Regions from separate parts of the Alteromonas sp. Cnat2-8 genome, predicted to be linked through region 2. Evidence: predicted binding sites of a transcription regulator. Region 2 holds the regulator's gene; each other region holds the start of a gene.

The links. The regulator FNR, encoded in region 2, switches genes on or off when oxygen is low (the NO sensors DNR and NnrR bind a similar motif). The targets are predictions, from matches to a motif close to TTGATCTAGATCAA.
Region 1: MHN00_RS09400 (cytochrome ubiquinol oxidase subunit I) is a predicted target of FNR. The motif match lies at 3,021-3,034, and genes of this name have one in related genera.
Region 3: MHN00_RS07875 (OmpW family outer membrane protein) is a predicted target of FNR. The motif match lies at 2,298-2,311, and genes of this name have one in related genera.

The regions. Positions count from the first base shown of each region.
Region 1 is NZ_JAKREX010000003.1:351,565-355,816, reverse strand. It holds gene cydX (cytochrome bd-I oxidase subunit CydX) at 1-86, opposite strand, end outside; gene cydB (cytochrome d ubiquinol oxidase subunit II) at 97-1,233, opposite strand; gene MHN00_RS09400 (cytochrome ubiquinol oxidase subunit I) at 1,230-2,810, opposite strand; gene MHN00_RS09395 (DUF3365 domain-containing protein) at 3,139-3,744, opposite strand; gene MHN00_RS09390 (sigma-54-dependent Fis family transcriptional regulator) at 3,900-4,252, shown strand, end outside.
Region 2 is NZ_JAKREX010000004.1:106,804-111,055, forward strand. It holds gene ttcA (tRNA 2-thiocytidine(32) synthetase TtcA) at 1-708, opposite strand, end outside; gene uspE (universal stress protein UspE) at 857-1,780, opposite strand; gene fnr (fumarate/nitrate reduction transcriptional regulator Fnr) at 2,025-2,762, opposite strand; gene MHN00_RS11415 (sulfite exporter TauE/SafE family protein) at 2,808-3,467, opposite strand; gene ccoS (cbb3-type cytochrome oxidase assembly protein CcoS) at 3,454-3,684, opposite strand; gene MHN00_RS11425 (heavy metal translocating P-type ATPase) at 3,686-4,252, opposite strand, start outside.
Region 3 is NZ_JAKREX010000003.1:2,439-6,690, reverse strand. It holds gene MHN00_RS07890 (type I DNA topoisomerase) at 70-612, shown strand; gene MHN00_RS07885 (Sua5/YciO/YrdC/YwlC family protein) at 657-1,262, shown strand; gene hemF (oxygen-dependent coproporphyrinogen oxidase) at 1,259-2,191, shown strand; gene MHN00_RS07875 (OmpW family outer membrane protein) at 2,425-3,105, shown strand; gene MHN00_RS07870 (group II truncated hemoglobin) at 3,230-3,661, opposite strand; gene aroE (shikimate dehydrogenase) at 3,660-4,252, shown strand, end outside.

The DNA of each region.
Region 1 (4,252 bases), on a different contig from region 2:
TTTTCCGTCGACTCCAACCACATGGCGTTGATAATGCCAAAAGAGCACGCCAGCAAAACTCCTAAAATCCAAGCGAAATACCACATAGCGTTCTCCTTAATAAATGGTGTGAGACTGGTCGAGGTCTTCGTTTTTAATGCGCCCGCGCATTACGTAAAAGCTATAGGCCGTGTAGCTAAGTACAATAGGCACAAAGATACAGGCAACGATAAACATTACGTTTAGCGTCATATGGCTAGACGTAGCGTCCCATACGGTTAAGCTCGCCTCTGGCATAGTGATGCTTGGCATTAGGAATGGGAACATTGAAAAGCCAGCTGTTAAGATAACGCCTGCTATAAATAGCGCACTCGATACAAACGCCATGCCTGCATTACCTTTCTTAGAGAAAAGCGCACAGGCCAGACCCGCAATAATACCCAGCACAGGTGCTGCCATCATAAGGGGGTATTTGCTGTAGTTGCTCATCCAAGCTCCAGCTTCAATGGCAACCTCTTTCTTAAGTGGATTTGACGTTGCAATAGTGTCGACTGCCGACGTAATCACGAAGCCATCTAATCCAAATGCTACCCAAAGACCTGCAAGTACAAATAGCGTGACACCAGCCAGGCTTAACACAACCGATACTGCACGTGCGCGAACTTCAATAAAGCCATCGGTTTTCATTTGTAGCCAGGTTGCACCGTGATTCAGCAACATAGCCACAGAAAGCAGTCCTGCCACCAGCGCAAACGGTGTTAAAAGGCCAAAGAACGAGCCTGTGTAGGTTGATTTAAGCGTGCTGTCCATTTCAAACGGTACGCCCAACAGCAGGTTACCAAACGCCACACCAAAGATAAGGGCTGGGATAATACCGCCAGCAAATAACGCCCAATCCCACGCTTTACGCCACTGCGGGTTAGGTAATTTACTGCGGTAATCAAAGCCTATCGGGCGCATCCAAAGGGCAATTAAGGTAAGGGCCAGCGCAAGGTAAAAACCAGAAAACGCAGTGGCGTAAATCATCGGCCACGCGGCGAAAATAGCGCCACCTGCGGTGATAAACCAAACTTGGTTGCCATCCCAGTGCGGCCCTACTGTATTTATCATTACGCGGCGCTCTTTGTCATTTTTACCAATAAGCGTGAGCAGTGCTCCAACGCCCAAATCGAAGCCATCAGTAACCGCGAAGCCAATTAGCAGAACGCCAACCAAGCACCACCAAATGACTCTTAGTAATTCATAATCAATCATGCTTTTGCTCCTTGCTCGTCAAGGTCAATAAGATCAAATTCAGTGTCAGGCTGCTTATCTGCAGGGGGAATCGGCCCTTTTTTGGCAAACTTCTTCATTAAGTAAAAACCAATAATGAACATGCCGGTGTAGAAAGCACTGTAGGCTACAAGGGTTATTACCACGTCGCTTACGGCGAGATTAGATACCGACGTATGCACCGGAAGCACCTCTGCAATTGACCATGGCTGGCGACCATATTCAGCGACAAACCAGCCAGCCTCACAGGCAATCCAAGGAAGCGGCAAACCATAGAGCGCGCTTTTTAATAACCAGCGTGGCTTAGTAATCTTGTGTTTAGTGCTGTAGTAAAAGGCGCACACAAATAGCGCAAGCATAATAAAGCCAGCCACAACCATAAGGCGGAAACTCCAAAACAATGGGGCAACCGGCGGAATGCTGTAATCTACTGCCTGTTGAAGCGCGGCATCAGAAGGATTTGAAACGTTCTCAGTGAAAGGCTCTAGCAACATAGCGTAGCCCAAACTGTCTTTATTTTGGTCGAAGGCAGTACGTTGCTCAGCTGTCGCGGTGCCGTTTCTTACATCTTCAAGTACTTCATAGGCTTTAATTCCGCTTAGAATACGCTCGCGATTCTCTTCTTTAAGATCCTTAATACCTTTTACTTCTTCGGTTAACGAACGGGTAGCAATAATGCCCATTGCCCAAGGAATTTGAAGGGCGTACTCGGTTTCCTGCTTTTCGTCGTTTGGAATACCAAACACAGTAAACGGCGCAGGTGCAGGATGGGTTTCGTACTCAGCTTCAACTGCTGCCAGCTTCACTTTTTGTACATCACCAAGCTCATAACCACTTTCATCACCTAACACGATCACAGAAAGCGTTGAGGCTAGGCCGAAGCTAGCAGCTATGGCGAACGAACGGCGCGCAAAGGCGATATGCTTATGATTAAGCAGGTAGTAACTTGAAATTGCCAACACAAACATTGCGCCGGTCACGTAACCTGCTGATACAGTGTGAACAAATTTGACCTGTGCTACGGGGTTAAAAATAACCTCAGCAAAGCTGGTCATTTCCATACGCATGGCTTCAAAATTAAATTCAGCGCCTACCGGGTATTGCATCCAGCCGTTAGCAATCAAAATCCACAGTGCAGAGAAGTTTGAACCAATGGCCACCAGCCAAGTCGCCATCAGATGCTTCACCTTTGACATTTTGTCCCAGCCAAAGAAGAACAACCCCACAAAGGTAGATTCCAGGAAAAAGGCCATTAGGCCTTCGATGGCAAGTGGCGCACCGAAGATATCGCCTACATAGTGAGAATAGTAAGACCAATTCATTCCGAACTGGAATTCCATGGTTAAGCCTGTGGCTACACCAATGGCAAAGTTAATTCCAAACAGCTTTCCCCAGAATTGGGTCATCTGCTTATAAATTTCTTTACCCGTCATTACGTATACCGATTCCATAATGGCGAGTAGGAAACTAAGCCCCAAAGTTAAGGGTACAAATATAAAGTGGAACATTGCAGTTAATGCAAATTGCCACCGCGATAGTTCTATTAACGTATCGCTCATGGGTTATCTCCCTTGTATTTCGTGTGCGCGTTAAACGCTTAGCAGAAAAAGTGGTTTAAAATTCAGTGATGAACACATGAATATGCCGCATGGCAAGAGCACGGTTTATGCCATACATCAGTAATTTGGCTGCTAAAGCGCAATTACCGATAAACGGCGGTATTTTCGTACTGTGCAGATAAATTATTCCACGACCGAGTGTGAGGCTTATTGATCCAACGCAACAATTGGTGGCGATGCATTCGCCATATTTGTCATTTAGGTGACAAATATGGCACAAGAGAAAGGCTGCTTAGCAGATTGTCAAAAAGTGGAGTATAAGGAAAAGTTAAGGGGTATATAAGAGTGTGAACGCGCCTCGTAATTCTCCCAATTCGAACCCTGTAGCTTGATCGTTGGGATAGTGCTTTAGAATGGATTGTTTTACTGAAGGCGCCACATTAGCTCCGTGGCATGCCATGCACACCTGACCTTGTTCAATCGCCATCATGTACCTAAACTCACCGCTTTCGCTATCGTATTGATAAGTTTCAATAGGTCTTTTAGGGGCCAAATTGTCTTGCTTAGCTTTGGTCAGTAATTGTGAAAACCACGCTAACTGCTCACGCTCCCATTGATCTGCCGCATTGTTTGGGTTCCTTACTTTCAGCGCGGTACGCCCAACCTCCCACCCGTTTTGACTAAGCGCCAGAGCAATAGGAGCCGCTGCAATCTGGCATTCGTTAACGCCAGCCTCTAGCCCTCCGGATTGAATTGCTTGCTGTAGTCGTGACTTTAGCACGCCTCCCAGTGCTTTTGCGTGTAATCGCGCTTCTTTGACTTTTTCCTGTACACTGTTTTCACTTTTTTTCTCATAGGCAGTCACTGTATCTGCCAATGAATGAGCACTACTTGCCAATAAGCTTATCGCCACCAGCATTACGCTATTTTTCATTATAAAACTCTCTTTGGAACTGAATGAATTTCTACCGAAGTATTGTCGTTTGTCTCAAACAGTGAACAAGCTCTATGCCAATATGATAAATTGCCAAAATTAAATTAGAACAAACTAATATTCAGCCACCCATGAATATATCCATAGTACAAGCGATGATAGATGCGATAGATAAACCCGCAATCTTCATTAACCCAAGCTTCGTTATTGAAGCTGTCAACCAGCCCTACAGAGATACCTACCCTGTGGATATAAAGCTTGGCTTTAGTACCTGCTATCAAGTCTCTCACCGCAACAACAAACCTTGCGATAAGTGCGGCGAGCATTGCCCAATGCAAGAGAGTAAAGCCACAGGACGAGCGGCTAGCGTAGTACACGTTCATACCACCAGTGAGGGTCAAAGCTACTGCGACATCCTCATGCGCCCGATCTTCGACGGTAGCGGAGAATTATTAGGTTTCTTGGAAATACTTGATAAGCTTTCGTTTGCCTCAAACCGACCTTCAGC
Region 2 (4,252 bases):
CATAGCCTTTATGTTTTGGCGCTGTAGGTTTTCTTGTGAGCCACAAAGGTTACAAGGAATAATCGGAAATTCAGCGGCCTGAGAATATTTCTCGATGTCTTTTTCTGTGCAGTACGCCAATGGACGAATAACGATGTGTTCACCGTTATCGCTGACTAGCTTTGGCGGCATAGACTTAAGCTTGCCACCATGAAACATGTTGAGGAAAAACGTTTCTAGCATGTCGTCGCGGTGATGACCTAATGCAATTTTAGTCGCACCTAACTCTTTTGCCGTGCGGTACAAAATACCACGGCGCAAGCGAGAACAGAGAGAGCATGTTGTCTTTCCCTCTGGAATTTTGTCTTTAACAATAGAGTAGGTGTCTTCTTCTACAATTTTGTAGTCAACGCCAATGCTTTCTAGATATTCAGGCAAGATATGTTCTGGGAAACCAGGCTGCTTTTGGTCAAGATTAACCGCAACGATATCAAAGTGAATAGGCGCAATCTTCTTTAAAAACAATAAAATATCTAGCATGGTGTAGCTGTCTTTACCGCCAGATAAACACACCATTACTTTGTCGTTGTTTTCAATCATACCGAAATCGCCAATGGCTTTACCCACATTGCGGCGAAGTCGTTTCTGAAGTTTGTTGAAGTTGTACTTTTGCTTACTTTGCGCAGCATTTAATGGCGACGCGTCAGCACTGTTTGTGCCTAAACTCATAATTAACTAGCTTGGTTTGTGATAAAGCCACCATTATACATTAAAGCGGCTTTTCGAGACCATGCTTGTGAAGTTAAATTTGTTGGTGACATACCGTGTTGGCCGCTAAGTAACGGCAAACACGTGCTATGTAGTACTAATAAAAAGACTACACCGACAACGGCGACACAAATCCATCTGGCTTAATAGCAAGTACATCGCAATTGAGTTCGTCGATCACGTGTTCTGCAGTGTTACCAATTAGGGCCGCTGAAATGCCCACACGGCCAACGGTACCAATAACAACCAGCTCTGCATCCAGTGTTTTTGCCACTTGCGGGATAACTTTTTCCGGAAGGCCTTCTCTTACTACACATTTGTTGTCAGGAATACCGTACTTTAACGCGTGACTACGCATTTCTTTTAAATGATGATTTTTTACCGCGTCGTGATAGGTATCGGGGTCGAACTCAGGTACTTCTATGGCGATATTAAGTGGTGTAGAAGGGTAACTGTTGACCAAATTTACGCTACCTTTCAATAAAGAGGCGTAGTCGTTAGCAATGAGGGTGAGCTTATCGTTAAGTGCGGCGTGCTCATCGTCTTCACTGCCTACGTTTACTGCAGCAATAATCTCTCCTCCTTCTGGCCAGTCGTGCTCTTTAACGAGCAATACTGGGCGAGGGCATTTACGCATTAAATGCCAGTCGGTGGGGGTGAAAATAACAGAAGCAAGATCGTCGTGCTTTTTGGTTGCCTTTACCACTAAATCTATCTGATTGTTTAGGGTGTAGTAAATAATCGACTCATACGCACGATTATTCCATTCTACAACGATATCAGTTTCAGTGAATCCTTGTTCTCTTAAGTGGGTGGCAAGCCATTTTGCATGCTCCTTTGTAACTGCATCGCGCATTGACTCGCGCTCATCCGGGCTAAGCATGGTCGTCATATCATAAGATAAGTCGTATACCACCATCATTGCGGTAACTGAAGCGCCTGTTTTTGAAGCGAGTTCATAAGCTCGGCTTAGTGCAGGTTGGTTATCGCGCTCGGCATCTACCACGGCCAGAATTCGTTTACACTCAATCATAACGTCCCCCTAACTACGAAACTTAGTAGCGGCTGTCGAAATCGAAGCTTTCTAATACTAACTATAAACGACATTGGGAAAAACGTAAGTTGTTTTAGATCAAGAATTTTACGAGGCGACCATGAGTGAACCTACCTAATTGAATATGGAGCAACCGGCGTGGCGCTGAAAGGGTAGATAGGTGGCTAACACAGGTTACAAAAAAGCGCGCTTAGTGCGCGCCTTATTTAACACTTAAAAAGGACTAACCGCAGACAACGCTAGGGCCGTTAAGCGCCGCTAGTTTGGTGTTTAGCCTATCGAAATCCAAAATAGTAATAAGCTTGCCGTCTACTTTTATGATGTTGTCTTTTTGAAAACGGCTTAACAGACGACTAATCGTTTCAATCGTTAATCCTAAATAGTTTCCAATTTCGTTGCGCGTCATGGTTAAGTGGAATTCTCTATGGGAAAAGCCACGCTCTTCAAAGCGTTGCGACAGGTGTGAGATGAAATACAGTAAGCGCTCTTCTGCAGTTCGCTTGTTTAAAAGCATGATCATGTCGTGATCTTGTTTTATTTCAGCGCTCATGAAGCTCATGATCTGGTGGCGTAGCTTTGGAAATTGCACTGACATTTCGTCGAGGGTCTCGTAGGGAAGCTCACACACCATGGCAGTTTCTAACGCAGAAGTATAGCTTTGGTGTTTGTTCTCTCTTAATGCATCGAAACCGATAATATCACCAGGAAAGTGGAAGCCGGTAATCTGTTCTTCACCTTCGGTATTAGTCACAAATGATTTGAATGAACCGGTTCTCACTGCAAATAGAGAACGGAATTTATCACCAGTTTGAATCAGCGTGTCACCTTTATGAAGCGGCTTCTTGCGTTCAATAATATCGTCAAGAGACTCGATTTCTGTTTTGTTTAACGCCACCGGTAAACACAGGTGACTGAAACTACAGTTTTGACAGTGAATAGAAAATTGGCTTCCTTTGCTCATAATGCACGCTCTCTAAAAGAATACCCGACAATAATACACCCATTTTTAAACGATTGCGCCATGAATAAGATAAGCTGCATATATTGCCATTATTACTGCAATAATTTGTCTAAAATGGTTATGTTGAAAACTTCGAACAATATATTGGCTACCAGCGCTTGCAGCGAGCAAGGTGGGTAATGTACCCAAACCGAAGAAGAACATAATAGCAGCGCCTTCTAGCGCGTTACCCGCCGCGAGAGACCAGGTAAGTGTGGAATACACCAAACCGCAAGGAAGCCAACCCCAAATAAAACCATAAGGCAACGCACTTAAAGGGGTCTTAAATGGCAAAAAGCGTTTTGAAAGCGGCTGGACTTTGGAAAATAGGCCTTTACCCGCATTTTCCAGCACTGTTAAGCCAGTCCACCACTTACCCAAATAACACGCCAGTAGAAGCAACATGATTCCGCTAAGTAGGGAAAGGGCATAGTTGGCAAGAGGTATATAATCTGCTGCAATTTTTCCAAGTGCCCCGGTTATTGCTCCGGCGATGGTGTAGCTCACTATACGTCCCATGTTATAGGCAAGGGTATAGGGTAGTGCTGAAGCGCCTTTAGGCGATACCATCCTTAGCGCAGCGACAATTCCACCGCACATTCCCACACAGTGAACTCCACCGGCTAAGCCGATAAGAAAGGCAGAGAAGTAGTTAATCCCTTCCATGTGGCGCTTGGCTTTTGTCTACTTTACTGTCTTGAAGTTGCTTGCGTTGCTCAGCTAGCTTTTTTTCTTCTGGCGGAAGATCATCGTCAAACAGTATGCTATACCCTTGGCGATCCAAATCTTCAAATTGATTGGTTTTCACCGCCCAAAAGAATATCACGATAGCGACGGCAACAATGATGATGGCGATTGGAATTAATACGTAAATAATACTCATGCTATTTGCTCAAAAGTCGCGTTGAGTTTGTGACCACAATGATACTGCTTAACGACATACCAACAACAGCCATCCACGGTGAAAGTAGGCCTGATACGGCGAAAGGTAAGATCAAAACGTTGTAACCTACCGACCAGCCGATATTTTGCCTTATTTTTTGCTTCACTTGATGCGCAGTTCGAATAAGCTCTGGTACAGAAAGCAGCTGATCTCCAAGCAGTATCACGTCGGCGGCAGTTTTAGCCACGTCTGTGGCATTACCCACTGCAATTGCCACATCAGCGCTGGCAAGAACTGGAGCGTCGTTGATACCGTCACCCATCATCATCACTTTCGCGCCAGATTGCTGCATAGCTTGAACGGCTTCGTACTTTTGCTCAGGTGTTAGGCCACCTTTAGCGGTCGAAATTGGCAATGGTGCGGTAAGCGCATTAACGTTTTGCTGTGTATCACCACTTAAAACGGCGAGGGTATGGCTTGCAGCTAATATATCGAGAGTTTCTTGCGCATCTTCTCTTAGTGAATCCTTTACTTCATACGCCGCCATAATACGCCCCTTAACCGTGAG
Region 3 (4,252 bases), on a different contig from region 2:
GGTATTTGAATCTTTACTTAAAAATGCGCTGTGAAATTACAGCGCGTTTAAGGCCTTAACGTCCAATACATGTCTAAAATAGACCATTCACTCTTTTCAGCGCACGAGCATGCTCTCGATGATAATTTCGGAGATTGCCCCGAGTGCGGTAAACCTCTTCATATAAAGAACAGTAAATCCGGCCCTTTCATCGGGTGTACGGGCTATCCGGAATGTAGCTTTAGTAAGCCACTTCACGATAAACAAACCACCATACTGAAAACCTTAGACGGTGTAGCCTGCCCTGAATGCGCATCCGACTTAGCCATAAAGAAAGGGCGGTTTGGCATGTTTATCGGCTGTACCAATTTTCCTTCATGCCATCACATAGAGCCCATTAAAGAAAAAGAAGATACTTTGGTGGATTGTCCAAAGTGTAAGAAAGGGCATCTAATCTCGCGTACTAACAAATACGGCAAACAGTTTTTTGCGTGCAACCATTATCCACAATGTCGATATGTGCTAAATTTCACGCCGGTTAATGAAAGCTGCCCAGACTGCGGTTGGGGAGTATTGATAGATAAAAAGGGGCAGTTACAGTGTCCTCAGCCTAGTTGTGGCTTTAAAAAGTAATTATACGAACAACTAAAGAAGAACTATACGTAGAGATTAAAACCATGTCTGATATCCAAAATGGGAACGTAAACACGTTTACCCCCGTTGAGGCTAACTCACCTGAAGTAGACCCTGTTGTTGCCGCATTCCAAGCTGGCAGTTTAATCGTTTATCCAACCGAAGCGGTAATGGGCATCGGATGTGACCCCGACAATGAAGCCGCTGTAAATGCGTTGTTAGAGATAAAACAGCGACCGGTAGAAAAGGGCGTGATATTGATTGCAGCAAACTACAGTCAGCTACTGCCTTATGTTAACGACAACGCCATTCGCCCTGACAGACGCACCGATATTTTTTCGAGCTGGCCAGGCCCTAATACTTGGCTATTACCTAAGTCGTCATCTGCGCCAGTTTGGTTAACCGGCAAGCATAGTAAAATAGCGGTGCGCGTAACTAATCACCCTGTAGTAGTGGAATTGTGCAACAAGTTAGGTAAACCGTTAGTTTCTACAAGCGCTAACCTGACCGGCCAACCGCCAGCCATCACCACTGAAGAAGCAAAAGCCGTATTCGCTGATTCCGTTTTCTATATAGAAGGGGAAGTAGGTGGTGCAACTAAACCCAGTACCATTCGCGATGGTGACACAGCAGAGGTAATAAGAGCATGACATCAGCAGAATTACTGGACGGTAAAAATGCCGCTGAAGTAATAGAACAAGTAAAAAGCTATTTACTAGGGCTGCAAGACACCATTTGCCAAACCCTTGAACTTGCCGATGGTAAGGGCCAGTTTGTTGAAGACAGCTGGCAGCGAGAAGAGGGTGGCGGTGGCCGCTCTCGAGTACTAAAAAATGGTGCGGTGATTGAACAAGGCGGCGTTAACTTTTCTCATGTGTTTGGTAGTCAAATGCCTGCTTCAGCAACGGCTAATCGCCCTGAGCTTGCGGGAAGAAACTTTCAAGCAATGGGTGTATCACTCGTTATTCATCCACATAACCCGTACATCCCAACGTCACATGCTAATGTTCGCTTTTTTATTGCAGAAAAAGAGGGCGAAGCACCTATCTGGTGGTTTGGCGGCGGCTTCGACTTGACGCCATTTTATCCGTTTAAAGATGACGTTTTGCATTGGCATGACACTGCAAAGAAGTTGTGCAAACCATTTGGCAATGACGTCTACCCTAAGTACAAAAAGTGGTGCGACGACTACTTTTACTTAAAGCATCGCAATGAAACTCGCGGAGTGGGCGGTTTATTCTTCGACGACCTGAATGAATGGGGCTTTGAACAGTCATTTGCATTTATGCAGGCTGTTGGTAATGGCTTCATCGATGCTTACGTTCCTATTGTTGAACGTCGTAAGCAAACCGATTTCGGCGAAAGAGAGCGTGATTTCCAACTTTACCGCCGGGGCCGCTACGTTGAGTTTAACCTTGTATTCGACCGAGGCACTTTATTTGGACTGCAAACCGGCGGGCGTACGGAATCAATTCTAATGTCGATGCCGCCGCTCGCGCGCTGGGAGTATTGTTATACACCTGCACCGGGTAGCGCCGAAGCCAAGCTGACAGACTGGTTAAAACCTACTGATTGGTGATTAATTATTAAATAAGGCTCCGCTTAAATCCTTACGCGGACCGCCGATAGCAGCTTTCATCTTTAATGACTAAAAAACGCCGTATTAATGTTAATGCGGCGTTTTTTTGATCTACATCAAGGTGGAATATCATCTGTGTTTCAGTGAGTTATCAAACTTGCGCTGGATCAATGTTTCTCTTAACCACAGGCGTAAAGTATCGCCATCTTAGTTAAATACAAAAGAGACACATCATGCGCAAACACTTTTTATCTGCATCTGCACTTTGCCTTACACTTGCTGCACTCTCACCTTTAGCTAGCGCTCACCAGCAGGGCGACTGGATTGTTCGTGGCGGTCTTACTACCGTTGCTCCTGACGAATCTACCTCTAACATCGTCGCGGGTGGAACTGATCTTGGCGTTGCCCTTAATATCGATAACGATACTCAGCTAGGTCTAAACGTAGCGTACTTTATTACTGATAACATTAATATTGAGCTGCTTGCCGCAACGCCGTTTAAGCACGACGTGAATTTTTCTGTTGCTGACCCGTTAGGGACGGGTAACCAGCTTGGAGAAGTCACGCACCTTCCACCTACGCTTACCGCAAACTACTATTTTAATGATGCCAGCTCTGCGTTTCAGCCGTACATTGGTGCTGGTATCAACTATACCTTTATCTTTGATGAAGAGTTTACAGGTGCAAATGAAACAGCTGGCTTAAGCGACCTTTCGCTTGATAATTCATTTGGCTTGTCAGCACAGGTGGGAATGGATTACCAAATTGATACCAAATGGCATGTCAATGCATCGGTTCGATTCATTGATATAGATACCGAAGCAACCTTCAAAGTGGGTGATGCTGCTGGAAAGGTAAGTGATATTGAAATAGATCCTTGGGTGTATACCTTATCGGTGGGTTACACATTCTAATTATTAGTTCTACGCCTTATTAACTATTAGGCTTTCACAATTGCACTACTTTATGCGCCATAAAGAGCGTAGACAGTAACAGGGGAGTTGCGCGTTAAAAGGTTAATCCTTTCAACGCGCTTTTTTATTTTGTATTCACCATGTGATTGGCGAGTTGATCAAGTGCGTCTATCAACTGTTGAGCTAAGGCGATATCTTCAACCGTTTTAAACATGGCTTTTCGCATGCAATACATCCACTGCGCTTTTAACTCCGGTGTTACGGTATAAGGTAGGTGGCGTGCACGCAGACGCGGGTGGCCATACTGCTGCTGATAATCATCAGGACCACCAAGCCATAAACTTAAATAGAGAAAGAACACGTGGCGAATTCTGTCTAATGGCTGGGGGTGAATAGCTAGCAGTTCATTGGCGAGTGGATCGGTTTCCATTATGTCGTAAAACGTATTTGCTAATTCCCGTACTTTCTCCTCTCCACCTATACGTTCATATGGTGTACTCTGCGAAGCACGATTATCGCTTTTCTTCTTTATATTAAATAAGTCTCGTATTCCCATGAAAAAATTCGCTGTATTCGGAAATCCTATTGCACAGAGTTTATCACCAACTATCCATCAAATGTTTGCTGAACAAGTGGGAGAAAAGATTTCTTATGAAAAGATACTTGCGCCAGTAGACGGTTTTGTAGATGCCGCCAACGCGTTTTTAGCTCAGGAAGGCGCGGTAGGTTGTAACGTCACTATGCCTTTTAAGCTTGATGCATTCAACTTGGCAAAGGTAGATGACCAAGCAGCCAAAGATGCACAAGCTGTTAATACGCTAATGAATGGTGACAGCGGTGAAGTGTGGGGATACAACACTGATGGTGTAGGGCTGGTAAACGATCTGCTTAACAGCGGTGTGGAAATTAAGGGTAAGCGCGTGTTGCTTATTGGTGCCGGCGGCGCAGCCCGTGGCGTAATCTCCCCGTTATTAAAAGCAGGGGCCGCCTCTTTAACCATCACCAATAGAACCAAAGCGAAAGCTGAGGAAGTGGCAAGCGCCGCTTCAAACGCTAAAGTGCAGGTGGCTGCGCTTGAAGATATCGCAGATGTTGCGCCTCATATTATTATCAATTCAACAGCCGCCAGTTTAAGCAATGAATTGCC